3 regions of the Pedobacter sp. B4419 genome follow, and region 1 is predicted to be linked to each of the others. Evidence: riboswitches for the same ligand, from Rfam matches in the RefSeq annotation. Region 1 holds a riboswitch; each other region holds the start of a gene.
What was found. Region 1 has a riboswitch for S-adenosylmethionine ahead of metH (methionine synthase). Riboswitches for the same ligand answer to the same signal wherever they lie in the genome.

Region 1 (10,319 bases):
TTATCGGTAAGGTTATGTGCCTTATAGTAGCCGATATCGCCCAGGTGGTACTTACAAAGCATTACCTTTAAATCGTTATAGATAATAGGCTTAGCCATCAGCAACTGTTTGGGATCTATGGTTATATTTTTAGATTGGATATACTTGAGCAGGTCTTTATAATCGGCATCGTTAATGGTAAACACATTCAGGTTCTGCGACAAATAACTTGGCGTATAACGATCGGCCAGTACATCGAACACAAAATCGATCAGTACTTTTTTCTGTACCAAGGTGCCATAAAATTTGTTGTAGCCGGTGGTATCTAGCTTTACATAAACATCTGGCTGTATGCCGCCACCACCAAATACCTTTTTGCCACTTGGGGTTACATAGGCATTTACTTTTTGCACACTGTCTTTCAGCTTAGTGCTTTTGGCAGTCAGCTCGCCATCGTTATATCGATCTTCAAGCTCATGCTGATAAGCGGCATAACCTTTTTTGTATGATTTTTGGATACTGCGCCCCAATGGCGTATAATATCGGGCAATGGTCAGGTTAAGTGCCGAACCGTCTTCAAAAGCGAATTGCTCTTGTACCAATCCTTTGCCAAACGAACGGCGCCCAATAATTACGCCACGATCAAGGTCTTGCATGGCTCCTGCGAAAATTTCGCTGGCCGAAGCCGAATTTTCATTGATCAATACAGCCAACTTACCCTGCTCAAACTCTCCGCCACCTGTGGCAAAATAATCAGTACGGGGCTCATGCTTGCCTTCTGTATATACGATCAGCTTGTTTTCCTGTAAAAACTGATTGGCCAGTCCTGTTGCTGCATTTAAATAACCTCCGCCATTATCTCTTAAATCGAGTACCAGTTTTTTCATGCCTTTGGCTTTCAGCGCACGGATGGCATTCACAAAATCTTCGTCGGTATTGGCTCCAAACTTACTGATGCGGATATAGGCGGCATCGTTGTTCAGCATGTAGGCGGCATCGATGCTGCTTACTTCTACCTTGCCCCTTTTAATGGTGAGCATGGCCGGAACCGGATTGCCCTGGTGCAGCAAGGTGATTTGAACAGGCGTACCTTTTTTGCCCCTAATCCTGCCCATCATTTCTGAACGTGGCAAAGCATGGCCGCTCACATTGGTACTGTCTACTTTCAGGATTTTATCGCCTTGCCTAATGCCGGCCATAAAAGCAGGTCCGTTATTGAGCACGCTGGTAACCAAAAGCGTATCGTTGAGGATGTAATATTCTACGCCAATGCCCTCGAAATTTCCTTCTAGGGTTTCGGCCAGTTCATAGGCTTTGGTGGGTGGCAAATAGCTGCTGTGCGGATCGAGCTGATGCAGCAAGCTGTCTATCGGCAGGTGCTGCAGGCTATCGGCATTTACCTCATCAACATAGTTTTTGTTGATGATATGGATGATATCTTCTACTTTTTGGGCGTTATTGTCGGCATAACGCTGGTCTTTTTGCACCTGAAACCCTTGGTCTTTTAAAAATTTAAAGCCCAAATACATTCCGCCTATTAAGGTAACTGAATAGGTAAGGGCAATAAGTACATTAAAACGGGTGTTCTTTTTCATCCTATAGCGTAGCACAAAGTTATGAAAATTAGCGCTTTATTGAAATAACAAAGGCTAATTCATTTAGTTTTTTGAATATTTTCGGGCAAATATTTGCAGGGGCGTAATCTTCTCTCTAAAATTGCATGGATTTACGCAAATATTTCCTGTTAATTTGAAAATTAACGACCTTTACATCAAATGACCCCAATGAAGAGAGTAACCGAACAAGAATCTAAATACCACGACATTGACCAAATGTCGGTTTTAGAGATTTTGAAAGGCATTAATAACGAAGATAAGCTAGTTCCCCTTGCCGTTGAGAAAGCCCTGCCCCAAATTGAAAAACTAGCTACAGCCGTAGCCGAAAGAATGCAAAACGGCGGAAGACTATTTTACATAGGCGCCGGCACCAGTGGCCGCTTGGGCGTAGTTGACGCTTCTGAATGCCCGCCAACCTTCGGCGTACCTTTTGATCAGGTGGTGGGCATTATTGCAGGTGGCGATTCGGCCATCCGCAAGGCTGTAGAATTTGCAGAAGACGATGATAAACAGGCCTGGATTGATTTGCAGGAATACAACATCAACGAAAAGGATTCATTGGTAGGCCTCGCTGCTTCGGGTACTACTCCTTACGTAGTGGGCGGTTTAAATACGGCTCGCCAGCAAGGCATCTTAACAGGCTGCATTGTTTGCAACGAAGGTGGCCCCATTGTTGCCGAATCCGACTTCCCGGTTGAGGTAGTGGTAGGTCCGGAGTTTTTAACCGGCTCAACCCGCATGAAATCGGGCACAGCCCAAAAACTGGTATTGAACATGCTCAGCACTACGGTAATGATCCGTTTAGGACGTGTAAAGGGCAATAAAATGGTAGATATGCAGTTAACTAACCATAAACTGGTTGACAGGGGCACGCAAATGGTGATGGACGAACTGCACATTGGCCACGAGCAGGCTGCCGATCTGTTGAGCAAGTACGGAAGCGTACGCAAGGCAGTTGAAGCCAGCAAGCGCTAGTTTTCAGTTGGCAGTTACGCAATACGCATATCCCAATACGCACTACTAAAATCTTTTTATGCACGAGATAGAACCCTTTTATTTATGGCGCGATGATTACATCGCTGCAGAAGATGAGCGTTCGCCGTTTTTTAATACCGAATACTCCGAATTCTATTTCGACAAGCAGCTTTACAATTACCTCATCCACCCCCAGTGGGATACTTTTGGCTCGCCTACCTTGTACCTCAAGGTGCTGTATGCCGATTATGAAAGGGGCTATGCCATTATTGAAATGATGGGCGAATGGAACGATACTATCCACAACGACATCATGATGCTGAAAAGGGAAATCATAGAACTCATGATCCAGGAAGGCATTGACAAGTTTATCCTGGTGGGCGAAAACGTGCTGAACTTCCACGCCTCAGACGATAGCTATTACGAAGAGTGGTTTCAGGATGTAGAAGACGGATGGATTGCGGGCATCAACTTCAGCCAGCACGTGATCCGCGAGTTTCGCGACCACAGCATCGACTACTACATCAACTTTGGGGGCGAACTGGACGAAATGCACTGGAGAAAGCTCAAACCGCTACAGTTTTACAAAAAAGTGGAAGAACTCTTGACAAAAAGATTAAATTAAAACCGTATTTTTAACCTACATTATTTTCAACTAAAAAAATGGAACAAGAAAATTATCAATACCAAGATAAATCGGTCTTTGTACAAGAGCGATCGATCTCTAAAAAATTCTTTGCCAATGTATTCCTTTGGATGTTTGTGGCACTGGCTATTTCTACTTTTGCCGCTTTATTTATTTCTAATTCTGCAGAAGCGCTTTCTTACCTGATCAATTTTGAAACAGGCCAAAGAACTATTTTTGGCTATATTGCTATGTTTGCGCCACTTGGTCTCGTAATTTTAATGGGGGCCGGCTTTAACAAGCTTTCTTATGGCGCGTTATTAACCGTATTTGTATTATTCTCTGTATTGCTAGGTGTTAGCTTGAGCTTTATTTTGCTGATCTACACCAGTGCTTCGGTAATCAGTTGCTTCGCGGCAGCAGCCGGTATTTTCGGTATAATGGCCTTTTTAGGTTATACCACTGACGTAGACCTTAGCAAGTTCGGCCCGATCTTAATGATTGGCGTAGTTGGTTTGTTTATTGCAGGGATATTAAACATGTTCATCAAAAGCGAACAGTTTAGCTTGGTAATGGCTTTTATCGGCATTGCGATATTTACAGCCTTAACAGCTTATGATGTACAAAAGATCAAAAGAATTGGTATGGGCATTGAAGAAAACGGCGATCAGATGGTAGCAACAGACACAAAGAAATTAGCCATTATGGCTGCTTTGTCGCTTTACCTCGATTTCATCAACATTTTCCTTTACCTGTTGCGCATTTTCGGCGGCAGAAGATAAGCGCCACAATCAAAACATTATATCGAAGGCCATGCACATTTGCATGGCCTTTGTAATTTTATTTGGTTTCGACACGATATTTTTGGAATTGATGTTGCATTGTTGCATTTTTGTACTGCTTATTAAGAAAGATGGAGGGATTAGACCCTGCGAAGTCTTAGCAACCTGTGCTGACAAGGTGCTAAATTCTATTCTGTTAATCAGAAAAAGATAAGTTAAAGTCAAAATATAGCCCGACTTTTCGAGATAAGCCAACATTAGATTAGAGTATAGCGTATTGCGTAAAGCGATATTTCTCTAGGTAAGCGCTATACCCATATCTCAATACGCCATACTTAATGAACATTAGAGAAGAGTTAGAGAAAAGGATCTTAATTATAGATGGTGCCATGGGCACGATGATACAACGTTATATCCTAAGCGAAGAAGATTTTAGGGGCGAACGTTTTGCAAATCATCCTTGTGATGTAAAAGGCAATAACGATTTGCTCAATATCACGCGCCCGGATATCATCAAAGCCATTCACCTTGAGTATTTGCAGGCTGGTGCCGATATCATCGAAACCAATACCTTCAGTACCCAACGTATTTCTATGGCCGACTACCAGATGGAAGACCTTTCTTACGAATTGAGTTTTGAAGGTGCCCGGGTAGCCAAAGAAGCCGTGCTGGAATTTATGGCCAAAAACCCAGGCAGACAATGTTTTGTAGCCGGTGCCATTGGTCCAACCAACCGTACGCTTTCCCTTTCTCCAGATGTAAACGATCCGGGTTATAGGGCCATTACCTTCGACCAGTTGTATGATGCCTACTACGAGCAGATCAGAGGATTGGTTGACGGTGGTTCAGACCTATTGCTCATCGAAACCATATTCGACACCTTAAATGCCAAAGTAGCTATTGCAGCTATTAAGCAATATGAAGAAGTAGTGGGCCGCAAGCTCGAAATCATGATTTCGGGAACCATTACCGATGCTTCTGGAAGAACGCTTTCTGGCCAAACGGCAGAGGCTTTTCTAAATTCCATCAGCCATGCCCAGCCTTTAAGTGTTGGCTTTAACTGTGCCTTGGGCGCCAAAGAAATGCGTCCGCACATTGAAGAACTGGCTGCCAAGGCAACTTGTTATGTTTCGGCCTACCCTAATGCCGGTTTGCCAAACGAATTTGGAGCCTATGATGAAATGCCACATGAAACGGCGCACCTGGTTGATGATTTTATCACCTCGGGTTTCGTAAACATTGTGGGTGGCTGTTGTGGCACTACGCCAGAACACATTGGCTGCATTGCCGAAAAGGCAAGAAAATCTCAGCCGAGACAAATTCCTACGGTTGAGCCTTACCTGCGTTTGAGCGGTTTGGAACCCGTAACCATCACCCCCGAAAGCATTTTCGTAAACGTAGGAGAGCGAACCAACATTACGGGTTCTCCCAAATTTTCTAAACTCATTTTGGGTGGCGATTACGAAGCTGCCTTAACCGTGGCACGCCAACAGGTAGATGGAGGCGCACAGGTGATCGACATCAATATGGACGAGGGCATGCTCGATTCGGAAGCAGCCATGACCAAATTCCTCAACCTGATTGCCTCTGAACCCGATATTTCCAAACTGCCCATCATGGTCGATTCATCTAAGTGGTCGGTAATTGAAAATGGCTTGAAATGTTTGCAGGGCAAAGGCATCGTTAACTCTATTTCGCTAAAAGAAGGCGAAGAGAAGTTTAAGGAAAGTGCCCGCAAAATTATGCGCTATGGTGCGGCTATCGTGGTAATGGCTTTTGATGAACAGGGCCAGGCCGACAACTATGAGCGGAGAATTGAAATCTGTAAAAGAAGTTATGATATCCTAGTCAACGAATTAGGTTTTCCACCACAGGATATCATTTTCGACCCTAATATTTTAACGGTTGCCACCGGTTTGGAAGAGCATAACAATTATGCCGTCGATTTTATCAACGCCACCCGCTGGATCAAAGAAAACCTGCCTTATGCCAAGGTAAGCGGCGGGGTTTCTAACATTTCCTTCTCTTTTAGAGGCAACAACGTGGTTCGCGAAGCCATGCACTCTGCCTTTCTGTTCCATGCCATCAAAGCTGGACTTGACATGGGCATTGTAAACGCCGGAATGCTGGAAGTTTACCAAGAAATTGAGCCTGAATTGCTGGAGCGCGTGGAAGATGTATTGCTTAACCGCAGACCAGATGCCACAGAACGTTTGGTAGATTTTGCCGAAACCGTAAAAAACAAAGGCAAGGCCATAGTTAAAGATGAAACCTGGCGCAAAGCTCCGGTTGAAGAAAGATTATCGCATGCCTTGGTAAAAGGCATTATCGAATACCTTGACGAAGATGTGGAGGAGGCAAGGCTGAAATACCCTCGTCCCCTACACGTAATCGAAGGCCCCCTAATGGATGGCATGAACATCGTAGGCGATCTTTTTGGTGCAGGCAAAATGTTCCTGCCTCAGGTGGTTAAATCGGCCAGGGTAATGAAAAAAGCCGTAGCCATTTTATTGCCTTATATCGAGGCCGAGAAATTGGCCAATCCTGATGGCAACCAAAGCTCATCGGCCGGCAGAGTACTGATGGCTACCGTAAAAGGCGATGTACACGATATCGGCAAAAATATTGTAGGCGTAGTATTGGCTTGTAATAACTTTGAGATTGTAGATATGGGTGTAATGGTTCCTGCACAGGAAATCATTAAAAAAGCCAGAGAAATCAATGCGGATATCATTGGCTTAAGTGGCTTGATCACCCCTTCGTTGGATGAGATGGTTCACTTTGCCAAAGAAATGGAGCGCGAAGGTTTTACCATTCCGTTAATTGTGGGTGGCGCTACCACTTCACGTATCCATGCTGCCGTAAAAATTGCACCTAATTATTCTGGTCCCGCCATCCACGTACTCGATGCTTCGCGTAGCGTAACCGTATGCAGTACCCTGATGAACCAGGAAACACGTGGCGACTATATTGCCGGCATCAAGGCCGAATACGACAAAGCGCGTGAGGCACATTTGAACAAACGTTCTGATAAACGCTATAAAAACATTGAAGAGGCACGTACCGATCAATTCAAAATTGATTTGGATACCGTTGCTCCTGCCCCAACTTTTACGGGCACCCGCGTTTTTGAAGATTATCCTTTAGACGACCTGGTGCCTTATATCGATTGGACTCCGTTTTTCCATACCTGGGAATTAAGGGGAAGCTACCCGAAAATATTCAATGATAAAACAATTGGCGTTGAGGCACAAAAATTATTCGATGATGCCCAAGTATTGCTCAAACGCATTTTAGATGAAAAATTGCTCACTGCCAAAGGCGTAATTGGTTTCTGGCCTGCCAATTCGGTAGGAGACGATATCCAGTTGACAGTTGACAGCTCAGAGTTGGCAGCTGACCCACACCTGAAAACTGATAACTCAAAACTGATAACTATTCACACGTTGCGCCAGCAAACAGAGAAAGTTGCAGGCGAGCCGTATTATGCCCTGTCTGATTTTATTGCGCCAAAAGACAGCGGCGTGCAGGATTATTTTGGTGGCTTTGCAGTAACAGCAGGCATCGGCTGTGATGAACTGGTGGCAGAGTTTGAGAAAAACCATGATGACTACAACAGCATTATGGCCAAGGCCTTGGCCGATCGTTTGGCCGAAGCTTTTGCAGAGCGCATGCACGAACTGGTAAGAAAAGATTATTGGGGCTATGCCAAAGAGGAAAATCTCGATAACCAAGAACTGATTAAAGAGGCTTATGCGGGTATCCGTCCGGCACCAGGCTACCCTGCTTGTCCAGACCATACCGAAAAAGAAACCTTATTTAACCTTTTAGATGCCGAAAACAAAATCGGATTAAGGCTAACCGAGAGCTTCGCCATGTATCCAGCTGCAGCGGTAAGTGGTTTTTATTTCTCGCATCCGCAATCGCGCTATTTCGGATTGGGCAAAATTACCAAAGACCAAGTGGAAGAATACGCCCTAAGAAAAAACATGCCGATAGAAGAGGTGGAAAGGTGGCTGGCGCCTAATTTGGCCTATTAGTTACGGGTTGTTAGTTGGATAGTTGTTAGTTGGATAGTTGTTAGTTGGTTAGTTGTTAGTTGTTAGTTGTTCATACATGAGTTATCAGAAGTATACAGAGTTGGACGTTTGGAAAAAGGCAAGAGGATTTGCTTCGCAGGTCTATTTGCTCACTTCTAAATTTCCTAAAGAAGAGTTGTATGGATTAACGAGCCAACTAAGGAGATGTGCAGTTTCAATCCCCTCTAATATTGCAGAAGGATGTGGCAGACAACATAAAAAAGAAACGATACAATTTTTATCGATTGCCAGAGGTTCATTATTTGAAATAGAAACTCAAATTTATATTTCTAAAGATTTATCTCTTATCACTGATGAACAGCTAAATAGCTGTCTTGAAGAAATTGAAGACTTAGGAAAATTAATCAACGGTTTTATTAGATACTACAACACCATCAACTAAAAACTAATGACGAACCAACGAAAACTGATTATCAACAAGAATGAAGATCACCGAACATATTAAAAACGCAAAAGGCAAAGCCCTTTTTTCTTTCGAATTGCTGCCTCCAACCAAAGGACAGAGCATCCAGTGGGTTTATGATGCCATTGATCCCTTATTGGAGTTTAATCCGCCATTTATTGATGTTACTTCATTAAGGGAGGATTACATTTACAAGGAGCTCGACAACGGATTGTTGCAAAAGGTTTCGTACCGCAAGCGCCCAGGCACCATTGCCATTTGTGCGGCCATCATCAACAAATACAAGATTGATGCGGTGCCTCATTTAATTTGTGGCGGTTTTACCAAGGAAGAAACCGAAAATGCATTGATCGACCTTCAGTTTTTGGGAATAGATAACGTATTGGCCCTTCGCGGTGATGCCAGACAGGCCGATTCTACCTTTACGCCTACTCCTGGAGGCCATTGCTATGCAACAGACCTTATCCAGCATATTAAAAACCACAACGAAGGCAAGTTCCTGCACGAAGATGTGGAATCTTTTAAAAGCGACTTCTGCATTGGTGTAGCGGGCTATCCCGAAAAGCATTTTGAAGCACCGAACTTGAACGCCGATTTCAAATACCTGAAGAAAAAGGTAGATATGGGAGCCGAATTTATCGTAACCCAGATGTTTTTCGATAACCAAAAATACTTCGACTTTGTAAACAAGTGCAGAGAGAATGGCATCAACGTACCGATTATCCCAGGACTGAAACCCATCAGCAGTGCCAAACAATTGGTGGCCTTGCCCAAGATCTTCCACATTGATTTGCCTGAAGATTTGAGCGATGCGGTATCACATGCCAAATCAACCGCCGAGGTAAAAGAGATTGGAACAGAATTTATGATCAAGCAATGCAAAGAGCTGATTGAATTTGGCGCTCCCGTGCTCCATTTCTACACCATGGGCAGACCAGAACAGACTCAAAAAATAGCAAGGGCAGTATTTTAAAAGCTTTTGGCAGCACTGCCTTGCGTTGCTACATGCGGCGTGGCTGTTGCCGTTAGCGTTATGGTGGCTACGTTTGACACATTGTTTTCTTTATCCTTAACGGTGTAGCTAATTGCTGTTGGATTGCCGGCATATCCGCTATTGGGTGTAAAAGATATCGTTCCTGTGGTATTGTCTACTTGCCAAGTTCCCTGATTGGCCACTACGAGTGTTTTGCCTGCATTTGTTGTACCCGCAGTAGTAATCACTACTGTTGAAGCAATTGGGCTATCGCCTGTATTGTCGTTTGCTAAAATATTTACGGTTTGAGCTTTGCTTGGCGTATAGCATAACACATCATTTGTGGCCAAGGGCTTAATATCCAGCAGCGCTGAGGAGCTATAATTGCCACAAATGTTGTTCGTTTTTGTTACCAGCACGCGGTATCGATTATTGTTAATGGCCAAGCTTACACCCGTAATGGTTAACTGAGCGCCTGTTGCTCCACTGTATGTTCCGTTATTAGTTAAATTTGTCCAGGTAGTTCCATTATCGCTACTTTGCTGCCATTGATAAACATCAGTTGCGGCCGTATTATTGAGGCTTACCGAAAAACTGGTGTTGCTCCCTACATCAACTAACTGGTTAGCTGGCAGGCTTAAAAAGGAAAACGCTCCCGATGAGCCTACATTGGCATAGTTGCCACTATAGCTAGCTCCCACAACCATTCCATCGCTGTCAACCGTTCTTGGCATAGGGCCATACCTGCCATCGCTGCCTGCTGCTGTTGCACTTCCATAATATTCGTTTGCATCAGCACAGCCATCATTGTCGCTATCCGTATCTAAATAATCAGGAATACCGTCGCCATCTGTATCAGGACTAAT
Region 2 (10,319 bases), on a different contig from region 1:
CATAACGGCTACTCTTTTATTTTCAGTTGCGGGGAATAAAGCTATGGCTTTGTCTAATTTCAAGTTCCAACAAGTAGTTAAACAAACCACTAAACAAACCGACACTTCCAAAACCGATACAGCTAAGGTCAAAAAAAAGATGACCAAAAGCAGCCTCGACGACAAACTGGAATATTATTCTCAAGATTCTATCCGTACCGACCGCAAAAACGGCATCATCCATTTGTATGGCAGGGCGCGCGTGATTTACGAAGATTTTGAACTCGATGCCGACTACATCAGGTTCAACTCCAAAGACAATACCATTTTTGCCAGAGGAGTTAAGACAGACAAAGGCAAATACGTTGGCCGCCCAATTTTTAAGATGGGCCAGGAAGGTTCGTCAATAGCCGATTCGTTAACCTATAATACCCAAGCACACCAAGGGGTGGTACATGGGGTATATACTGAACAGCAGGGTGGTTTTTTTTCTGGCGGCAAAACCAAGGTGCAGCCTGACAACGAATTTCACGTAAAGGGTACCATTTATAGTACCTGTAATTTACCCCATCCGCATTACGGTATACATATTACTAAAGGTATAGCCACCGAAACGCAGATCATTACGGGACCCGTTTACATGGAGTTTGAGGGGATACCCTTGCCTATAGCCATTCCCTTTGGCTTTTTCCCCAAGCCCAATAAAAAATCTTCGGGTATTATCTTGCCCACGCCAGGAGAGGATGCCACCAAAGGGTTTTCTTTAACCAATGGGGGATACTATTTGGCCTTAAACGATTATTGGGATGCCAAGCTTACGGGAAATATTTTCACCAATGGTTCTTACGATCTTAATTTGGCTACCAATTACATCAAGCGATACAAATACAATGGCAATTTTAACTTGGCCTATTCCAGCACCCGAAATGGTTTGGAAGGAACGCCAGAGTATACGCCACAAAAGAACTTTCACATTGGCTGGACGCATTCGCAAAATGCCAATGCCAGACCAGGTACTACGTTTAGTGCTTCGGTAAATGCAGGTACAGGAAATTACTTTAGAACTACTGCCGCCAATGGTAGTTATGACATCAGTCAGATTGCCCAGAATACAATGAGTTCGAGTATTTCTTATGGTAAAGTGTTTGGCGATGGTTTGTTCAACTTAACAGCGGCCTTAACCCACTCTCAGGAAACACAGAACAAAACCATTAGCTTAACACTGCCACAGATCAGTTTGAACATGTCGACCATTAACCCCTTCCAGTCAAAATTAAGTACTGGTACTCCAAAATGGTACGAAAAGCTAAGCGTGGGCTATAGTTTGCAGGCAAGTAATACCGTAAATACAAAAGAAGACCTGCTTTTTGATAAAGATGGATTAAAGCGTTTCAAGAATGGGATGCAGCACAGCATACCCATCAGCTTGCCTTTTAACGTATTGAAATACCTCAATTTTAATGCAAGTGCGAATTATAATGAGCGCTGGTATTTTCAGACCATCAGAAATCGTTACATCCAATCGCCGGGAGTTGACAGTATAGCGGTAGATACGGTGAACGGCTTCAGGCGTGCTGGGGAATATTCATTGAGCATGGGGATGTCGACCAAGTTTTATGGACGAAAAGATTTCAAGAACCTGGGCAAGATTAAAGCCATTAGGCACGTGGTTACGCCGAATATCAGTTTCTCTTACAAGCCAGATTTTTCGGCAAACAGCAATTATTATAAGCTCCAGGAAATTTATACCAATGATATCAGACCAGGCCAAAGCCAGCCAACCGGACAATATAAACTAGATAGCAAAGGTAAACCCTTAAAGTATTCGGTTTTTGAACAGGGTATTTTTGGCGGGCCATCTGCTGGGAGGCAGGCCAGTTTGGGTTTTTCAGTTGATAATAACGTAGAGTTGAAAGTGGCATCGACCAAAGACACCACGGGCACCGGAGAGAAAAAGATACCCATTATCCAAGGTTTAACCTTTTCGAGTTCCTACAATTTTGTGCAAGACAGTATGAAATTGGCACCCATCAATTTTAGTGGACGTTCGCAATTTACCGATAAGTTGGGTTTTAACTTTAGTGGGGTATTTAGTCCGTATGTGGTAGATAAAGTGACCACTGTTTCTGGAACAGGGGCAAATCGGGTGGAAACGGTTTCTTATAGGGAGATAGACAAATTTGTATGGAAAGACGGAAAATTGCCCCGTTTAACCAATTTTACTTTTTCTTTCGACTACAGCTTGAATCCAGATGCCTTGAAAAGCAGAAACAAAAACATGGATGCGCTCAAGGACCAGACCCAACAAGCAGCCCGTACGCCAGAACAGATAGAAGAGTTAGAAGCCATCAGCCGAGATCCGAATGCCTTTGTCGATTTCAATATTCCTTGGAACATTGCCTTCTCCTACAGTTTTAATTACAGCAATCCCTTCGGCCAAAAAACCACCCGAAACATTAGCAATACGCTCAACTTTAATGGAGATTTTAACCTGACCCCAAAGTGGAAGATCCAGTTTAACTCGGGATATGACTTTAAGGCAAAAAACCTGTCTTATACCTCCTTTGCCATTTATCGTGATTTGCACTGTTGGGACTTGAGCGCCAGCTGGATCCCTTTTGGCAGCTACCAGAGCTATTCGATAGACATTAAAGTAAAAGCTTCGATATTGCAAGATTTGAAATTGAGCAAGCGTAAAGGCTATTATACCAGATACTAATAACACAGAAAGATGCTAGCAGAAATCATTACCATTGGCGACGAAATCCTGATTGGTCAGGTTGTGGATACCAACTCTGCATGGATGGGCCAGGAACTGAACAAAATTGGCTTGAGCGTTAAGCAGATCACTTCGGTTTCGGATGAGGCTACACATATTAAAAAGGCATTGGATGAGGCGCAGCAACGAGCCGACATCATTTTAATGACCGGTGGTTTAGGCCCAACCAAAGACGATATCACCAAATTGACTTTGTCTGACTATTTTGGCATGCCTTTGCGTAGGGACGAGGCTACCTTGGCGCATGTAACCGAGATTTTTGCCCGGTTAAACAGGCCGATGATCGAAGCCAATATCAAACAGGCTGATGTGCCAGATGGTTGTACTGTTATCCAAAATAAGAATGGTACCGCTCCTTGTATGTGGTTTGAAGTGAATGGAAAGATCTTTGTATCTATGCCAGGCGTGCCGTTTGAGATGATGTACCTCATGGAAGAGGAAATCCTGCCCAGGCTAAAAGAAGCTTTTAATCTCCCGTCTATAGTTCATAAAACCATCTTAACCGCGGGTTTGGGCGAGTCGTTTTTAGCGCAGCAGATAGAAGACATTGAAGACAAACTGCCTGAACATATTAAACTGGCTTATTTGCCAAAATTGGGTCAAGTGAGATTGAGGTTGAGTGGCAAGGGAACGGACGAGGTAGTACTAAGCAACGAAATCAACTACTTTGCCCAACAAATCATAGACAGGATTGCCAAGCATGTAGTAATTGATCAGGATATTGCCTTGGAAAAAGCAATTTTAGACCAGATGGAAGCGCATGGACTTACGCTTTCTGTTGCCGAGAGCTGTACCGGTGGCTATATTGCCCACCTCATTACGCAACATGCAGGTTCATCTGCCGTATTTGCCGGTGGTGCTGTGGCTTATTCTTATGATTTAAAAGAATCGATTTTAGGAGTGAAGCACGAAACACTTACTGCTTTTGGAGCGGTGAGCGAACAAACCGTTAAGGAAATGGCACAAGGAGCCATTACGCATTTTAAAACGGATTATGCCATTGCAGTAAGCGGTATTGCCGGACCAGGCGGAGGCTTGCCAGGCAAGCCGGTTGGCACGGTGTGGATTGCCCTAGCCAGCAAGGATAAAGTAGAGGCCAAATTGTTCACTTTTGGCAGCAAAAGAATTCAAAATATTGAGCGATCGGCCATGGCTGCCTTAACCATGCTCTTAAATCTCTTGAAACAAGATTTGAATTAAATCCTTAAAAAAGCGTACTTTTGCGCCCATATACCAATTATAAACATATTGATTTACTATGGCACAATACGAATTATTGTTACCAAAAATGGGAGAGAGTGTTGCCGAGGCAACAATTATCAAATGGACCAAACAACCGGGAGATGTAATTCAACTGGATGATACCATCTTGGAAATTGCTACCGATAAGGTAGACTCTGAAGTGCCGTCGCCAGTTGCCGGAAAACTGGTTAAACAGTTGTTTGTGGCCGACGATGTTGTTCAGGTTGGTGCAGTAATTGCCATCATTGAAACTGAAGGTGGCCAAGAAAGTGCTCCTGTTGAAGAAACTAAAGCTCCTCAAGAAACTCCAGCCGTAGTTGCAGAGAACATTCCTGGAATTAGCCAATTGCCAAATACACCAACTGAGCCGAACAAACCTCAGGATTTTAAAGAATCTGATCGTTTTTATTCGCCATTGGTTAAAAATATAGCCACACAAGAAAACATTTCTATCGCAGAATTAGATCAGCTTAAAGGGAGCGGGGCCGATGGCCGTGTAACCAAAGACGATTTGTTGAATTATGTACAGCAAAAGAACGGAGGAGCTCCAGTTGTGGCTGCCCAACCCGCTCCGGTAGCCAAACCTGTTGCAGAGCCTGCTAAAGTACAGCAGCCAGTGGCAGCTGCGCCAAGCTTAAACGGTGGCGATGAAATTATCGAAATGGACAGGATGCGCAAGCTGATTGCCGAACATATGGTAATGAGCAAGCACAATTCGCCACACGTAACCTCGTTTGTTGAAGCCGATGTAACCAATTTGGTGATGTGGCGCGATAAGGTGAAAAAGACTTTTGAACAACGTGAAAACGAAAAAATTACCTTTACGCCAATTTTTGTAGAGGCGGTTGCCAAAGCCATCAAAGATTTTCCGATGATCAATGTTTCGGTAAACGGAACCCAGATTATCAAAAAACGCGATATCAATATTGGTATGGCTGCTGCTTTGCCTAGCGGAAATCTGATTGTACCGGTAATTAAAAATGCCGATCAATTGAACCTGCTTGGTCTTACGAAAGCCGTTAACGATTTGGCTTCGAGAGCGCGCGGTTCTAAACTGAAACCAGACGAAACCCAAAACGGTACATTTACCTTGACCAATGTGGGTTCTTTTGGCAATGTAATGGGTACGCCGATCATTAACCAGCCTCAGGTAGCCATTTTAGCCGTTGGTGCCATTAAAAAGAAACCAGCTGTGTTAGAAACAGAATTTGGCGATGTAATTGCCATCAGGCACATGATGTTCCTGTCGTTATCTTACGACCATAGGGTAGTAGATGGTGCTTTAGGCGGATCATTTGTTCGTCGCGTAGCCGATTACCTAGAAAATTGGGATCTGAATAGAGAAATTTCTTAATAAAGCAAAAGCCCTCGAATATTTCGAGGGCTTTTTGCATAGAAACAAAACAAAAAATATTTTGATAGCTAGTTTACAAGCAAGCCTTCTTCAGCGATGGCCTTAATGTCTTGTTGGCTATAAGTCAATTTGCCTGTTTGGGCAATAAATACATCTTTGTTTAACAGCAACTCACGATTTTCGATCAGGTTTTTTAGGCTGATGCTGCCAATTACATATTTATAGTCGTTACGGGCAAAACGCTCAGAGATATTTTCTACCTGCAGTTTTTCTACGGTATATTCGTGTACATAGCGCAGGTAAACCTCGATGCTTACTTTATCGGTATGGATCAAGCCATTTTGCTGGTGATACTTTTTATACTCGTACCTGTAATCGTAACGCAAAGCTGCGATATCAGAAAGTACTGCTGCGCCAGTAGGGTGGCCACCGGCACCTTTTCCGAAGAAAAACTGTTTATCGGCGAAAGCAGCCTGTACGGTTACGCCATTGTATTCGTTTTCTACGTTGTACAAGAAATCATCAGCCTTTACAAATTTTGGCAATACAAAGGTTACGATCTGTTTGGTGCTGATCTTACGGGCAGTCGGTACCAATTTGATTTTGAAGTTTTTCTCCCTTGCATATTGGATATCGGCATCAGAAATATTCTGGATGCCTACATTTAAGATATGATCTGGATTAATGAACAAGCCATAAGCATGTGCCGTGGCAATGGTTAGTTTAAATTTAGGATCATAGCCACCCACGTCTAAAATTGGATCGGTTTCGGCAAAGCCTAAATCTTGGGCTTGTTGCAAAGCGGTACCGTAGCTTAGGCCTTCGTTAAATATTTTAGAAAGAATATAGTTTGAAGAACCATTAAAGATTCCACTAATTCCATGGAGCAGTTCGTTATCGTAATATTCTTCCAGGTTACGGATAATCGGAATACTGCCGCATACTGCACCTTCATACAGTAAAGAAGTGCCATGTTCGGCTTGCAGTTTCACCAGTTCTTCTAGGTGCGTAGCAATCATTTTTTTGTTGGCCGATACCACGTGTTTTCCGTTGCTCAACGCTTTTTTTGCAATCTGAAAGGCGGCATCTGCATCGTCAATCAGTTCCACAATGGTATTGATTTCTGGATTGTCCAGGATTTCATCATGTGAGGTAGTGAAAAGATGTGCATCAAGACTACGCTTCTTTTCTGGGTTTTTGATGGCGATTTTTACCACCTCTAAATTCAAGTTCTGTCCACGGATGATATCATGCAGGCCCTGTCCAACCACGCCAAATCCAAATAATCCGATTTTAAGTTTCTTGCTCATTTTATATTTTTTGTTAATTCAATTAGTAAATTTTAATTGTTCATTAGTCATTAGTTCATTGGTGATTTAGACTATGGACTACCGACTTCTGACTTCCGACTAAGCACTAGGCTGTCTGATGTAACTTGATAATTTTCTTGTCGCTGCTTTCTTTTAAAAAGTTTCCGATAATATTGGTCAGCTTATCTGTTTCAATCAAAAAGCCATCATGGCCATAAGCACAATTGATGCTGCTGAACCGGGCATCTGTAATGTGCTCGGCCAAGAATTTCTGCTCGCTGATAGGGAAGAGGATATCGTTATCTATTCCGATCACCAAGGTGTTTGCTTCCACTTCGGCCAATGCCGCTACAATGCTTTTCTTGCCGCGACCCACATTATGGCTGTCCATCGCTTTGCTCAAATACCAATAGCTGTAGGCATTAAAGCGCTTGCACAATTTTTCGCCTTGGTAGTTTTGGTAAGACGAAGCCCTGTAATTTCCGGTTTTATCGTTCACACTTTCCAATTGGGTAGCCGTATAGGCTTCGTAGGTACGATAAGAAAGCAAGGCGATGCTGCGTGCAGCTTTCAAACCTTTTAAGCCACCGTCTGGCTGGTTGGCATAAAATGTTCTGTCGGTACTGATGGCCAAACGCTGACTTTCGTTAAAAGCAATTCCCCAAGGCGAATGAACCGCATTGGTGGCTACTAAAATCAGGTTTTCTACCGTGATGGTTTTGGCAATAGCCCACTCTAAAGCCTGTTGGCCACCCAAAGAACCACCGATCAATACTTTTATGCTGTTAATCCCCAAATGATTGGCCAGTAATTGGTGCAAACCGGTCAAATCCCTAATGGTAAATTCTGGAAAAGAAAGATAGTAAGGCTGGCCAGTTACCGGATTAACGCTTAACGGATTGGTAGTGCCGTAATGCGAGCCCAAAATGTTTGCACAAATGATGAAATGCTCATTCGGGTTAAACAAGGCGCTGTTGCCAAACAAACCATCCCACCAGTCTAATACATCGGCATTAGCGGTTAGGGCATGGCAAGCCCAAATCACATTGTCTTTATTGGCATTCAGTTTTCCATAAGTTTGATAGGCAATTTCTACATTACGCAGCTTTTTGCCGTTTTCCAGCTTATAGATCTTAGGGTGTTTATATGTGGATGTAGTACTCATTTTTTGTTGGTAGTATATATAAAGTTGGATGTGCTAAGGTTGGAAGGTTTAAGTTTGGATATTATAAGGTTAATTGTAAACGGCTAACTGTTCATTGACAACTGAAAAAGCTTGCTCAAAATCGGCGATGATGTCATCGATATGTTCGATGCCGACAGAAACACGCAGCAGGTTCGGCGTAACACCGGCTGTAAGCTGCTCGTCGATGCTCAATTGCTGGTGCGTAGTGGCTGATGGCTGGATGATCAGTGTTTTGGCATCGCCTACATTGGCCAAATGGCTAACCAATTTTAAGCTGTCAACCAAAGCTGTTGCATGTTCCTTCTCGCCATTCAGCTCGAATGAAAGTACGGCGCCAAATCCATTACGCAGGTATTTTTTGGCATTGGCATGATATGGACTGCTTTCTAGGCCCGGATAGTTAACCTTGGCAACAGCCGGATGGTTTTCTAGCCAGGTAGCCAAAGCCAATGCATTTTCTACATGGCGTTGTACGCGTAGCGAGAGCGTTTCCAAACCTTGGATCAATAAGAAAGAATTGAAAGGAGCCAATGCCGGACCAAAATCGCGAAGGCCTTCTACACGGGCACGGATAATAAACTGGATATTGCCAAAAGGGCCATCTTGTCCGAAAACATCATCGAAAATCAAGCCATGGTAGCCTTCTGATGGTTCTATGAATTGAAAAAACTTGCCGTTGCCCCAGTTGTAGTTGCCACCATCTACAATTACGCCGCCAATGCTCGTGCCATGACCGCCAATCCATTTGGTAGCAGATTGCACCACTACGTTAGCGCCATGTTCTAATGGCTTGAACAAGTAACCTGCTGCGCCAAAAGTATTGTCAACCACTAAAGGCAAATCATGTTTTTTAGCGATAGCAGCGATCTTTTCAAAATCAGGAATGCTGAAAGAGGGATTGCCAATGGTTTCTACATAAATGGCTTTGGTATTGCCATCAATTTTGGCTTCAAAGTCTACAGGATCATCGCCGTTGGCAAAACGGGTTTCGATGCCTAAACGTTTAAATGCTACTTTAAACTGATTGTAGCTACCACCATAAAGGTGATTTGAAGATACAAAGTTATCTCCGGCCTGTAAAATATTGTTTAGGGCAATAAATTGGGCCGCTTGTCCAGATCCAACCGCTAAGGCAGCAACGCCTCCTTCTAAAGCCGCAATTCTCTTTTCGAATACATCTGTAGTAGGATTGGTTAAACGGGTATAGATGTTACCAAATTCCTTTAGCGCGAACAGGTTGGCGCCGTGTTCAGAATTTTTAAAGCCATAGGAAGTGGTTTGATAGATAGGTACGGCTCTCGAGCCGGTTGTAGGGTCTATTTCTTGTCCAGCGTGTAGCTGCAGGGTTTCGAATTTATATGAAGTTGACATGGTTTCTAAGTTTTAATTGTAAAATTGAAATGTTGTAATTTCGAATGTGGCGAAGCTTTTTGGCTTAAATCCAGCATTAGCGATCAGCGTACCTCGATTTTTCGAGGCCTTCCAGATTGAAAAACAAAGGGGAAGAATTTTGTGCTTAGTATATGCGACAGCACATACAACACATCAACTGAGGGTTACAGCAAAACTGATTTACATTTAAAAATGAAACCGACCTGTTGGGTTTTGAACTTGGGTTTTCGCTAAGGAGCGATGGTGAATTGAACTTTTTCATTTTCTTCAATTTATATTTCCAAACAACACCATGTTGCCCGGCCAGGAATTGGCACCTTCTCCGTTAGGGAGGGTTGCCAGTGGGTCAAAGAGCCTGTCTCTCGCCACTTCTTTATAAATCAAATCTTAAAAAGATATTGACTTGGAAATTCAGCTTTCGCCGAATAATGTTTCAAAGGTATGAGAAAATTTAAGAAACTGCAAAATAAAATTTCGATTTATTTTTAAATTGCTGATAGCTAAGGTTTAATGTGTATACTTTGTTGGTGTATGGTCCTTAGTTTAAGGATCGATAGTTTAGTTTCAATTGCTAAATCTTATCCAGTGCCTGATCCAAATCGGCAATCAAATCGTCGATATGTTCTAGGCCAACCGACACCCGAATTAAATTTTGTGGGGTTTTGGTATCCGGACCTTCAACAGAGGCACGATGCTCGATTAAGCTTTCTACGCCTCCCAAACTAGTAGCCTGTGCAAACAAATGCACATTGTTGACTACGGTTCTGGCTTTTGCCGCATCACCCTTTACCAAAATGGAAAGCATCCCTCCAAAATCTCGCATCTGTTTTTTGGCGATTTCATGTTGTGGGTGAGAAGTTAAACCAGGATAGTAAACGGCTTCAATTTTAGGGTGTTTTTCTAAGTATTCGGCCAGTTTTGTTGCGTTTTCGCAATGGCCTTTAATGCGATAAGCCAATGTTTTTAAGCTACGTAACAACAAGAAGCAATCGAAAGGAGAAGGAACTGCACCACCGGTTTGCTGTACATTTCTAATTTTCTCCCAAAACTCGTTTTTATGTGCAGTAGTTAAACATC
Region 3 (10,319 bases), on a different contig from region 1:
AAAAATCGTTTGTTCAACATATACCCATATTTAAGGCTTAATAATAGGAGAGTTTACGAGTAATCGTGCTTTTTAAGTGTCTTGGCAACTTAGCTGTAGTTTCATACCTCTCTTTTTTGATCCAAACATTGTCCTCATACTGATAACTATAATCAATTAACAGCCAATCATCTTCTGATGCCTTATTTATGATTTTCTCCTCTTCAGTATCATGATGACTATTGTATTTAAAGCTGCGCTTTTGTCCTTTGGTATCGATTTCGACCAATCGCATGCTTTTATCATAAACATAAGTATCCTCGTAGGAGTTTTTGATAACTAAAGTATCTTGCCCCTTAATCGAAATGCTTTCGCGCATCATTAGGCTTTTACTCCCATACATGCCACTGTAGGTGTAGTTTAGCTTTTGCTGAGGCAACCACTGGCCATTTCCTTTGTCTAGATAGGCAGCTATGCACAGCAACCTGTTCTTTTCTCCATAGGTGAAAATCTTTTTCAGTCTCAGCTCTTTTTGATCTTGTGGGCTTTTAATTTCTGTAATGGAATGGCTTTGCGTATCTACCTGTACGCTGACATTAAAGGTTGCCTTGGTCAAATGGTCGGTTATAACAGACTCAATTGTTCTGGTATTTACAGGTGCATCAAAAAACTCTAGGAGCACAGGCTCGAAGACGAGTTTGGCGGGAAGACGTTTTCCGTTTTCTTTTGGTGGCAAAACCTGTTGTGCAGAAGATGCAATGTGCATGCAGCTCAAAGCGATCAGTAAACAAATTGCAAGAAGGAGGGAAGCATGGCAATTTCTGTCTTTCATAGGTAAATGCTTCATAGTTTACTTCAGGGGATCTATTCTGAGCTGTTCATATTTCCAAACGTATTCTCCGGTTCGTGGGTCTTGTTCTGGCCTTACTTCTGTTACCCTTTTCATTGTAAAAGAGAGCTGAACAAATTCGTTATAGGCGTGTTCTTTACCGGCATTGTCATATAATACCAAGTCTTGAGGCGTGAAACTTGCTGGTAGGTAAAACTCATTTTTCCCTTTTCCATGGTTAATATCAAAGAAATCGATCAGTTTTTCATCTTCACCGTCAACTGTCATACTCGTCGGACTTCCGATTTTTAGGCTTAGGTTCGAGTTGGCCACTGTTACTTTTCCAATAACAGCAACACGCTTTCCATCGCTTGAGGTTTGCTTTTTCAGTTCCTTAAATTGGGCTGTTGTAATTACATTTCCCTTTTCGCCGGGAGTTGAAGAGGAACTGCATCCTGTTTGCCAACAAATTAAAATTGTAATGCCTATTAAAGAGAGCCTATGCCTTAATTTCGTTTTCATTGTTTCTTAAAATTTATGTAGTGATTTTGCGAATTAAAATAAGGCATTCGTTTTAAAACGATTCGATTGATTTAATATCCGTATTGACCTAATCAATATTCGTAATAAAGAGGCCCTGGTCATTTATAAATTTATCAATCGGTTAACCTCGCCTGAAATAGTATAAAATTGAAAATGTACTTTTGCAACTAGGCAATTGGGCAACGGCTTATCCATCCAATTATGATCAGGAAGATTTACGGCACTTTAATTCTTTTGTTATTATTTACTGCATTGTTTTCTTGCAATAAGAAAAACAATAAGGTTGATAACAGGCCGCTCAGGGATAAACTGCCAAAAGAACTTGACTTGCTTTTTGATAAGCTCAGCAAAGAAAAAATAACGATTTCTACCTGCAAAAAAGCAATCCAATTGTTAGATAGCGCCGAAAAAAGATATGAAAAAGAACCACTTCCCATTGCGTTTATTAATTATTACAAGCGTAACAACTATCTATGGCTTGAACAGTTAGACAAAGCTCTTTTATGCAGTAATATTGCCTACGCTTTCTTTAAAGAAAACAAGAAACTTGCTAGAGATGAATACATTACAGTACTCACAGACCTTTCTTACCTCTATGTTACCTTGGCCGACAACCAGAAAGCAATCAATTATATCAAGGAGGCCGAATATGAAGCCATGAGCATCCCGCCCAGCCAAAGATCCGATGATGCCCTGATTCACCTGACCAATAAAATATATGACAATTACGCTTATATCTTAACACTAGATAAAGAATATAAAAAGGCAAGATTTTTTTTGCTTAAAATACTGCAACTGCCCATTCCGGCCAAAGAAAACAGGAACACCTCTTTTAAAACTACTTGCTATAAGATTGCAGATCTCTATGAAAAAACAGACCAGATAGATAGCGCCCTGTTTTATATTGCCAAGTCTAAACAGTATAGTTTGGCAGGAGAGCGCATAGACGATGGCATAAAGAAAATGATGAACGCTAACTTTGATATGGCGTACCTCAGGTTGCAAAGCAAAATTTTTAGGAGAAAAGATCAATTAGATCGTGCCATATTCTCAGCCGAGAAGAGTTTTGCAATGCTCAAACACGAAGGCTGGTTGATAGAAAACAATGACATTGCCACTCAATTGGCTTTGGATTATGAGCAATTAGGCAATGCAGAAAAAGCCGATAAATACTATCGACATGCCAAGCATTACTTTTTGATAGAAACCGTTACCAACTATCAAAATAAAGAAAAGGTAATCGCAGATTTGCTCAGCTTTGCCGTCAAAACGAAAAAATACAAAGACATCGATCTATTAACCAATGCTTATCAAAAGTTTCTTAAAGAAAACTATGACAGTCAAAAAGCAGTGGCCATCAAAAATGCCGAAGTTAAGTATAAGGTAAAAGAGCAGAATGATAAGATCGAAAAACTGGCTTTGGCAAATGAGTTAAAATCGACAGTAATTAAACAAAGAACACTATTCCTTTCCGCACTGTTTCTTTTGACGATAGCTGGAATCTATTTTTATTATTACCAATTAAGGCTTAAGGAAAAATATGCCGCAGTAGATTTAGAAGAGCGTTTACGGCTTGCCCAAATGAGCCCTCATTTTGTATCGAACGCATTGAGCGCCATCCAAAGACAGATTTATGAGGGAGAGACCAAATTGGCTGTTTCTTATCTCAATAAATACGCTGTGCTGAATAGATTGATCCTTGAAAATTCAAGTAATAAGTTTATTTATTTGAATGATGAACTGAACATTCTACAAATGTATATGGATTTGCAGCAGATAAGGGTTCCAGATAAATTCGAATATAGATTTGAGCTTGCTGAAGCTGTTACAGCAATGGCCGAAGAAGCGAAAATACCGAATATGCTGTTGCAGCCTTTAATTGAAAACGCCATTGAGCATGCCTTTAAGAATATTTCCTACAAGGGCATGTTAGAGATTAAAATGGCTTTAGCTCAAGGCTACCTGGTTTGCGAAATTATAGACAATGGCATTGGTAAACAGGATAACATTCAGCATAAATTTAAAAAATCCTTTTCCATTGAGATCATCAAAGAACGTCTGGCTTTTCTGAACAAACAAAAGTATTATGCCAGATCTTCATTCGAAATGAACCCTCGTAGCGATGGACAGTCAGGTTTGGTAGTAAAGTTGATAATTCCGTTGATAACAGCTTATGATTAAGATTATATTGGTTGATGACGAACGCCATGTATGCGCGGTCTGTCGCATTTTGCTCGAAAAAAACAAGGATATAGCAATAGTTGCCGAGTGCCATAGCATTAGCACTGCCTATGATGCCATCATCAAGCATAAGCCAGATGTGATTTTGCTCGATATAGAATTAACGGATGGTACGGGATTTGATTTGCTGGAGAAATTTGAGAATCCTGATTTCTCTGTAATTATTATTACCAGCTTTAACGAATACGCCATAAGGGCATTAAAGGCAGGGGCAATCGATTACCTGCTAAAGCCTATTATTGACGATGAATTTTACTTGGCCATAGAAAAAGCAATGAAAAGGAAGGCGCTCAATGCCTTGCAAATAAAAGGGGCTGTAAATAATTTTACAGGCGATTTTAGCAAGATAACCCTGAGTACATTAAATAACATTCACTTGGTAGATTATAAAGATTTAATCTATTGCAAGTCTGATGGGGGCTACACCACCTTTTACCTGGCAGATGGCCAAGAAATCATCGTGTCAAAAATACTGAAACATTATGAGGCCATATTACCCGATTCGCTGTTTATCCGATGTCATCAATCTTATATTGTTAACCTCCGACACATCCAAAGCCTAACTAAGGGCAATACCATTATTTTAGCCAATGGAACAAAAATTCCGGTATCCTTCAGGAAAATGAAAGATATCCGCGAACAGCTTAAGAGCTACTCAAAACCTTTGTGATGAGATTCTATGTTAATTTCTACTACCTAGAAATGCTTGCCTAACGCATATTAGTCCAAATTATACGAATATTAATTCATCCGTTTATTTTAAAAGTAAGTGCCTTACTTTTATGGCTTAACAAGCTATAAAACATTGTATGAAAAAGACTTTTTTAACCCTCCTTGCCTTTTTGCTCTTATTTAAAATAAGCGCACAGCAGGTTGCCCCAATTGATAATTCTAAAAAAGCGGCTTTGGATAAAGAGTTTATAGCGGGTTCTACGGTAAATATAGGTGCATTAACCCAAATGCAAACAAGCAACTTGGCTTTGCTAGGTAAAATCTGGGGATTTTTAAAGTACCATCATCCGGCAATTGTCAAAGGCAATTACAATTGGGATTTCGAACTATTTAGAATTACGCCTAAAATACTGACAGTTAAAACAGATGCCGAAAGAAATGAAATATTAAATAAATGGATAGCGGATCTAGGTCCAGTTAAAACTGTAGTACCAAAAGCGATAGATGCAAAACAAATTAAATACAAACCTAATTTCGATTGGTTTAACGCTTTGGGCCTGAGTAAGGCCATCATCAGTCAGCTAAACTCAATTAAGGTTGCCGAGAGGCCAGAAGATGGTTATTATGCAAAGCTCTACGATGCCGAAACCCCAGTTGCAATCTTTAAAAATGAGGCACCTTATGCTAATTTTAAGTATCCAGATGCTGGTTACAGGTTGTTGGCTTTGTTTAAGTTTTGGAATATATTTGAATATTTCGCGCCCTACAAAAACCTGACGGAGAAGCCCTGGGGCAACGTGTTAAAAGAATATGTTCCTAAGTTTGTAGGCGCAAAAGACGAACTGAGCTACAAGCTGGCCATAGTTGAGTTTGTTGCCGAGATTAAAGATACCCATGCTGAAGTATCTCCCTATGATAATACCCTTAAAGGCTTTTATGGTGCGCTAAAACCTAATGTCGAAATTGTTTTTATTGACAACAACCCTGTGGTGAATTACAGTAACGATGAGGTGGCTGGCATTAATTCATTAAAAAGGGGAGATGTGATTAAAAGCATCAACAATGTGCCTGTTGAACAGCTTATTAAAGAAAAAATGCCTTATGTTATCGCTTCAAACTACCCAACTCAATTGAGAAAACTAACAACTCAGTTTTTAAGGACGAATGACACCATCATGCAGGTAACTTATCTTCGCGATAACAAAACCGAAAAAACAACCTTAAAGTGTTTTCCTTATTATAAAACCAATTACAAAAAGCCGTTGCCTGCAGATACAGGCTTTAAAATTATCAACAACAACATTGCTTATTTCCATCCTGGTCGGTTGGACTTGAAGCACTTGGCCGGAGTAATGCCTTTGGCTATGAAAACCCAGGCAATGATTATCGATTTGCGTACCTATCCGAAGCAAACATCATTTGTATGGGAAATTGGAAAATACCTTTTCGCCAAGCCAATGGACATTGCCAGGTATACAGCTGGAAGTACAGAAAAACCAGGCCTATTTACCTATATGTCTGACGATTATATGAAAAACCTTAGAATCGGAGAGACCAAAACAGATCATTACAAAGGCAAATTAATTGTATTGGTTAACGAAGAAACCCAGAGTTTGGCCGAATTATCTGCCATGGCTTTAAGTACAAGACCGAATACCGTTGTAATCGGTAGCCAAACCGCAGGTGCCGACGGAAGTGTAGGCATGCCGATTACATTTCCAGGCGGGTTGACTACAAATTTCACTCAAATCGGTGTTTATTATCCCAATGGGAAAGAAACACAAAGGATTGGTATTGTTCCTAACCTCGTTATCAAACCAAGCGTAGATGGTGTAAAGAAGGGAAAAGACGAAGTATTGGAAAAAGCAATTTCAATGCTTCCATAATCCATTGTTAGGCGAGATTAAAAAATAATGAATAAAGATGTACTTAATGTAGCTGAATATCCTTTGTTGATTTATCAATTAAGTTGTTCGCTCAAGCCTACGATAATACCCTCAGGACCTCTTAAATAGGCCAGTTTATAGGTTTCTCCATATTGCATCACTTCGCCAACCAGTTTGGCGCCATGTACCAGCATACGTGCAACCATTTCATCGAGATCATCTACGGCGAGCATAATGCGCCTGTAGCCCAATTCGTTCACTGCAGGTTGTGCCGACCCGGTCCTAACCGCATCCGGCGTATGGTACTTATCCAACTCTAGCTGACTATGTCCATCTGGTGTGCGCAGAAACACAAGCGTGGCCCGAACATTTTCCAAATCAATGAGTCGATCTACGGTAGGGCCTTCTACAACCGTTTCGCCAACAAACTCAAATCCGAGTTCTAAAAAGAAGGCTTTCACCGCTTCAAGGTCGTTCACAACGATGAGGATGTTATCCATCCGGAGTAATTTGCTTTTTGCCATAGCTTATATTTTATTTGTCCGCAATAAATTGGAATTGCTTTAAAACAGATTTAGGTGATCAAAAGTTTCGGTTGCTAGCCGAAAGATAACTCAAAGATTCAAAAATAGTTGTAAGAAAAAATGAAAAGCCCTGACATAGGGTTGTCATTGCTGGCAGATACCTTCGCTCCATAATCAAATTAATAAGCAATGAATTTAATATCTATTCGAATCATTACCTCAGAGGTAGAAGAACTCATCAATTTTTATGAACGCGTAGTGGGAGTAAGTGCCATTAGGTACACTCCAGATTTTGCCGAGCTAAAAACCAAGACAGCAACCCTGGCCATTGGAAGTACAAAAACATTACAGTTTTTTGGTGGCGATAATATAGCGCAAGCTGCTTGCAACCGCAGTGTTATTATCGAATTTCTGGTTGATGACGTACAGCAGCGTTTTGAAGAATTAACCCCTTTTTTAAAAGACAGCATTGTACAGGAACCAACAATTATGCCTTGGGGAAATCAGTCCTTGTTGTTAAGAGATCCCGATGGTAACCTGGTGAACCTTTTCACACCGGTTACTCCTGAAGCAATTGCGAAGTTTAAGAATAGTTAAGCACAAATCAAGGCAATCTTATTTAGAGACTGCCTTGATTTAAAAACCAATTGATAATCGATAACTGGGCGATGGCTTATTTTTTCAAGGAGCCGAGGTGTTTATAAGTGTTGATCAATAAACCAGTAGGCGTAGCCTTCGAATCTACAAAAACCAGTTCCCGAGCATCAATACTATCTGCCAATAAGCGTTTACCTTTACCGAGCAAAACGGGGTAGGTGATGAGCACAACTTCGTCGGCCAGCCCCTTGTCAAGCAATAGGGAAGTGAGTGTAGAACTTCCTACTACGATCAGGTCGGGACCATCTGTCGATTTGAGTTCTTGAATTGTACTGATCACATCATCACCCAAATCTTTTACCGGGCCCCATTCCAAGCTCTCTGGTCTGTGGGTTGCGATGTATTTCGTTGCGGCATTTATGGCATTAGCCATTGGGAAATCTCCGGCATTAGGCCAGAAGCCACTAAATATATCATAGGTTTTGCGGGCAAGTAGCAGGTCAAAGTTTGGCCCGTATGCTTCAAAAAGCATAGTTGCACCTGCAGGGCTTCTATAAGGTGTAGTCCATGCGCCATAGGTATAGTCTCCGTCATGCTCTATCACGCCATCTAGCGAAATATGTTCGAAAATTCTGATCTTTCTCATGTTGCTTTCAATTAATTAGTTATACAAATCTAAAGGAGATAAGGTATATGGGTGACGTGCAATCACGACAATATGAGGGTGTTTTAGACCAAGGCAAAAGATAGGCAACGATTTTATAGCGCGTTTGGAGTTCCTTAATAATCCTCCTCATTTAGTCACGGATTTGTTAATTTTAAAAAGACTACTAATTCTATAGACTTTATAAAATATTAATTGTATGTTTGCAGTGTTTTACAAAACGTACTGATTTATACTTATCCAGAAAGACGGAGGGAAGGACCCAATGAAGTCTTAGCAACCTCTACCAAAGGTGAAAGGTGCTAATTCCAGCTTCTTATGAAGAAGAACGATAAGATGGCATTTGCTGCTTGTTGCCTTCCTGGCTTAACCCATGTCTGTTTGAATAAGCGTTTTCAGTTTTTTTACCGAAAAATTAATTCTAATAAGTGATGAAACTCAACAGATCCAAATTGTTTTTTAGCGCAATCCTGATGGCAGGCTTGAGCGCTAGCCTAACTGCCGCTGCACAAACTAAAGATTCGAACCAAATAACTGCTGTCGACAATGATAGAGGCTACCTGGTTAAGGTTGGCGATCAGGCGCCAACAGATTTTGAATTGCTACTCGACAACGGAAAAAAAACTTCTTTAACCCAGCTCAAGGGCAAAGTAGTGGTCCTGCAATTTACCGCCAGCTGGTGTAGCGTATGCCGCAAAGAGATGCCACATTTAGAACAAGATGTTTGGAAAGCTTACAAGGATAAAAACCTGGTACTAATTGGCGTAGATCGTGACGAACCTTTGGAAACCGTAAAGAAGTTCCGCCAAGATATACAGGTGAGCTATCCTTTGGCATTAGATCCAGGTGCAGAGATATTCGGTCACTTTGCGCAGAAAAAAGCAGGTGTTACCCGTAATGTAGTGATTGACCAGAACGGTAAAATAGTTTTCCTTACCCGCTTATACGATGCAAATGAATTTAAGGAGATGGTAAAAGTAATCGACTCATTGACTGCTAAACCTGCTTTAAAAGCATCACTTTAACTAAAATAACCTAATCGATCAGGCAATTGCCGGAAGTTGTCTGATCGATAATTAATCATAAATTAAATCAGGTTTACCTATCGAAAATTCTTACTCCATCATCAGCTCGTTAAGAGACGCTGTTAGCTAAATTCCAAGGTTACATTTTAATTCAAAAACACACAATCTTTATGAAAAAAATAGGGATACTGGCCGCGCTATGCCTTGCCGGTTATCAATTTACTTATGCACAAACTCCAACGCTAAAAGGGTTTACTGCTCATGCGACTAATCAGCAGCTACAGACAGAAAAGGATTTTGATCAGCGGTTGAGCAATGTCAGAATTGGCCAAAACATCAAAGAACTGGCTGCGCGTCCGCATCACTTGGGTTCGGCTGGAGGCAAAGCCGTAGCACAGGCGGTGCTTCAAAAATTTAAGGATTATGGCTGGGATGCCCGCATCGAAACATATCAGGTATTATTTCCAACGCCCAAAACACGCCTGCTAGAATTAACCTATCCAAATAAATACACTGCTCAACTTCAAGAACCTGCTTTTGCCGAAGATTCTACCTCAGAACAGGAAGGGCAGTTGCCAACCTACAATGCCTGGGGTGCTGATGGCGATGTAACAGGCGAGTTGGTATTTGTAAACTATGGACTTCCAGATGATTATGCGCAACTGGCTAAGCTAGGCATCGATGTAAAAGGAAAAATCGTAATTGCCAAATACGGCCGTTCTTGGCGTGGCATTAAGCCAAAGGTTGCCTATGAGCACGGTGCCATTGGCTGTATCATTTATTCTGATCCTAAGGATGATGGTTTTTATCAGGGCGAAGTTTATCCAAAGGGTCCTTTTAAAAACGACCAGACGGTTCAACGTGGATCGGTAATGGATATGGTGATCTATCCTGGCGATCCATTGACACCAGATGTAGGTGCCACCGCAAAAGCCAAGCGCTTAGCAAGAGCAGAGGCAACAACCATTTTAAAAATTCCCGTATTGCCTATCAGTTATGGTGATGCACAGCCACTTTTAGCGGCGTTGGAGGGTCCAGTTGCACCAGCCGAATGGAGGGGAGCATTGCCCATTACGTATCATATTGGTCCCGGAAAGGCTAAAGTCCATCTTAAAATTGAGCATAACTGGGATATGGTTCCAGCTTATAATGTCATCGCCAAGATCAAAGGCAGTCAATACCCAGATCAGTGGGTGATCAGGGGCAACCACCACGATGCCTGGGTAAACGGGGCAGATGATCCGATCAGTGGACTAGCAGCCGAACTGGAAGAGGCCCGTGCCATAGGCGAATTGGTAAAAGCAGGCTATCGGCCTAAACGTACCTTGGTTTATTGTGCCTGGGATGGAGAAGAACCTT

Region 2: another riboswitch for S-adenosylmethionine. It lies ahead of AC570H_RS05695 (O-acetylhomoserine aminocarboxypropyltransferase/cysteine synthase family protein); the one in region 1 lies ahead of metH (methionine synthase).
Region 3: another riboswitch for S-adenosylmethionine. It lies ahead of AC570H_RS06750 (peroxiredoxin family protein); the one in region 1 lies ahead of metH (methionine synthase).

The regions. Positions count from the first base shown of each region.
Region 1 is NZ_JCASSL010000002.1:2,086,655-2,096,973, reverse strand. Features, by position in the region: gene AC570H_RS20590 (S41 family peptidase) at 1-1,574, opposite strand, end outside; gene murQ (N-acetylmuramic acid 6-phosphate etherase) at 1,764-2,570, shown strand; gene AC570H_RS20580 (hypothetical protein) at 2,629-3,195, shown strand; gene AC570H_RS20575 (Bax inhibitor-1/YccA family protein) at 3,234-3,977, shown strand; SAM riboswitch class I at 4,094-4,194, shown strand; gene metH (methionine synthase) at 4,316-8,017, shown strand; gene AC570H_RS20565 (four helix bundle protein) at 8,094-8,459, shown strand; gene metF (methylenetetrahydrofolate reductase [NAD(P)H]) at 8,500-9,453, shown strand; gene AC570H_RS20555 (Ig-like domain-containing protein) at 9,450-10,319, opposite strand, start outside.
Region 2 is NZ_JCASSL010000001.1:1,417,866-1,428,184, forward strand. Features, by position in the region: gene AC570H_RS05670 (putative LPS assembly protein LptD) at 44-2,698, shown strand; gene AC570H_RS05675 (competence/damage-inducible protein A) at 2,711-3,958, shown strand; gene AC570H_RS05680 (dihydrolipoamide acetyltransferase family protein) at 4,017-5,354, shown strand; gene AC570H_RS05685 (homoserine dehydrogenase) at 5,423-6,664, opposite strand; gene AC570H_RS05690 (homoserine O-acetyltransferase family protein) at 6,771-7,829, opposite strand; gene AC570H_RS05695 (O-acetylhomoserine aminocarboxypropyltransferase/cysteine synthase family protein) at 7,899-9,221, opposite strand; SAM riboswitch class I at 9,512-9,624, opposite strand; gene AC570H_RS05700 (trans-sulfuration enzyme family protein) at 9,814-10,319, opposite strand, start outside.
Region 3 is NZ_JCASSL010000001.1:1,663,594-1,673,912, reverse strand. Features, by position in the region: gene AC570H_RS06790 (hypothetical protein) at 38-826, opposite strand; gene AC570H_RS06785 (hypothetical protein) at 830-1,330, opposite strand; gene AC570H_RS06780 (sensor histidine kinase) at 1,553-3,532, shown strand; gene AC570H_RS06775 (LytR/AlgR family response regulator transcription factor) at 3,525-4,262, shown strand; gene AC570H_RS06770 (S41 family peptidase) at 4,402-6,150, shown strand; gene AC570H_RS06765 (VOC family protein) at 6,225-6,674, opposite strand; gene AC570H_RS06760 (VOC family protein) at 6,864-7,271, shown strand; gene AC570H_RS06755 (dihydrofolate reductase family protein) at 7,348-7,917, opposite strand; SAM riboswitch class I at 8,169-8,273, shown strand; gene AC570H_RS06750 (peroxiredoxin family protein) at 8,367-8,960, shown strand; gene AC570H_RS06745 (transferrin receptor-like dimerization domain-containing protein) at 9,131-10,319, shown strand, end outside.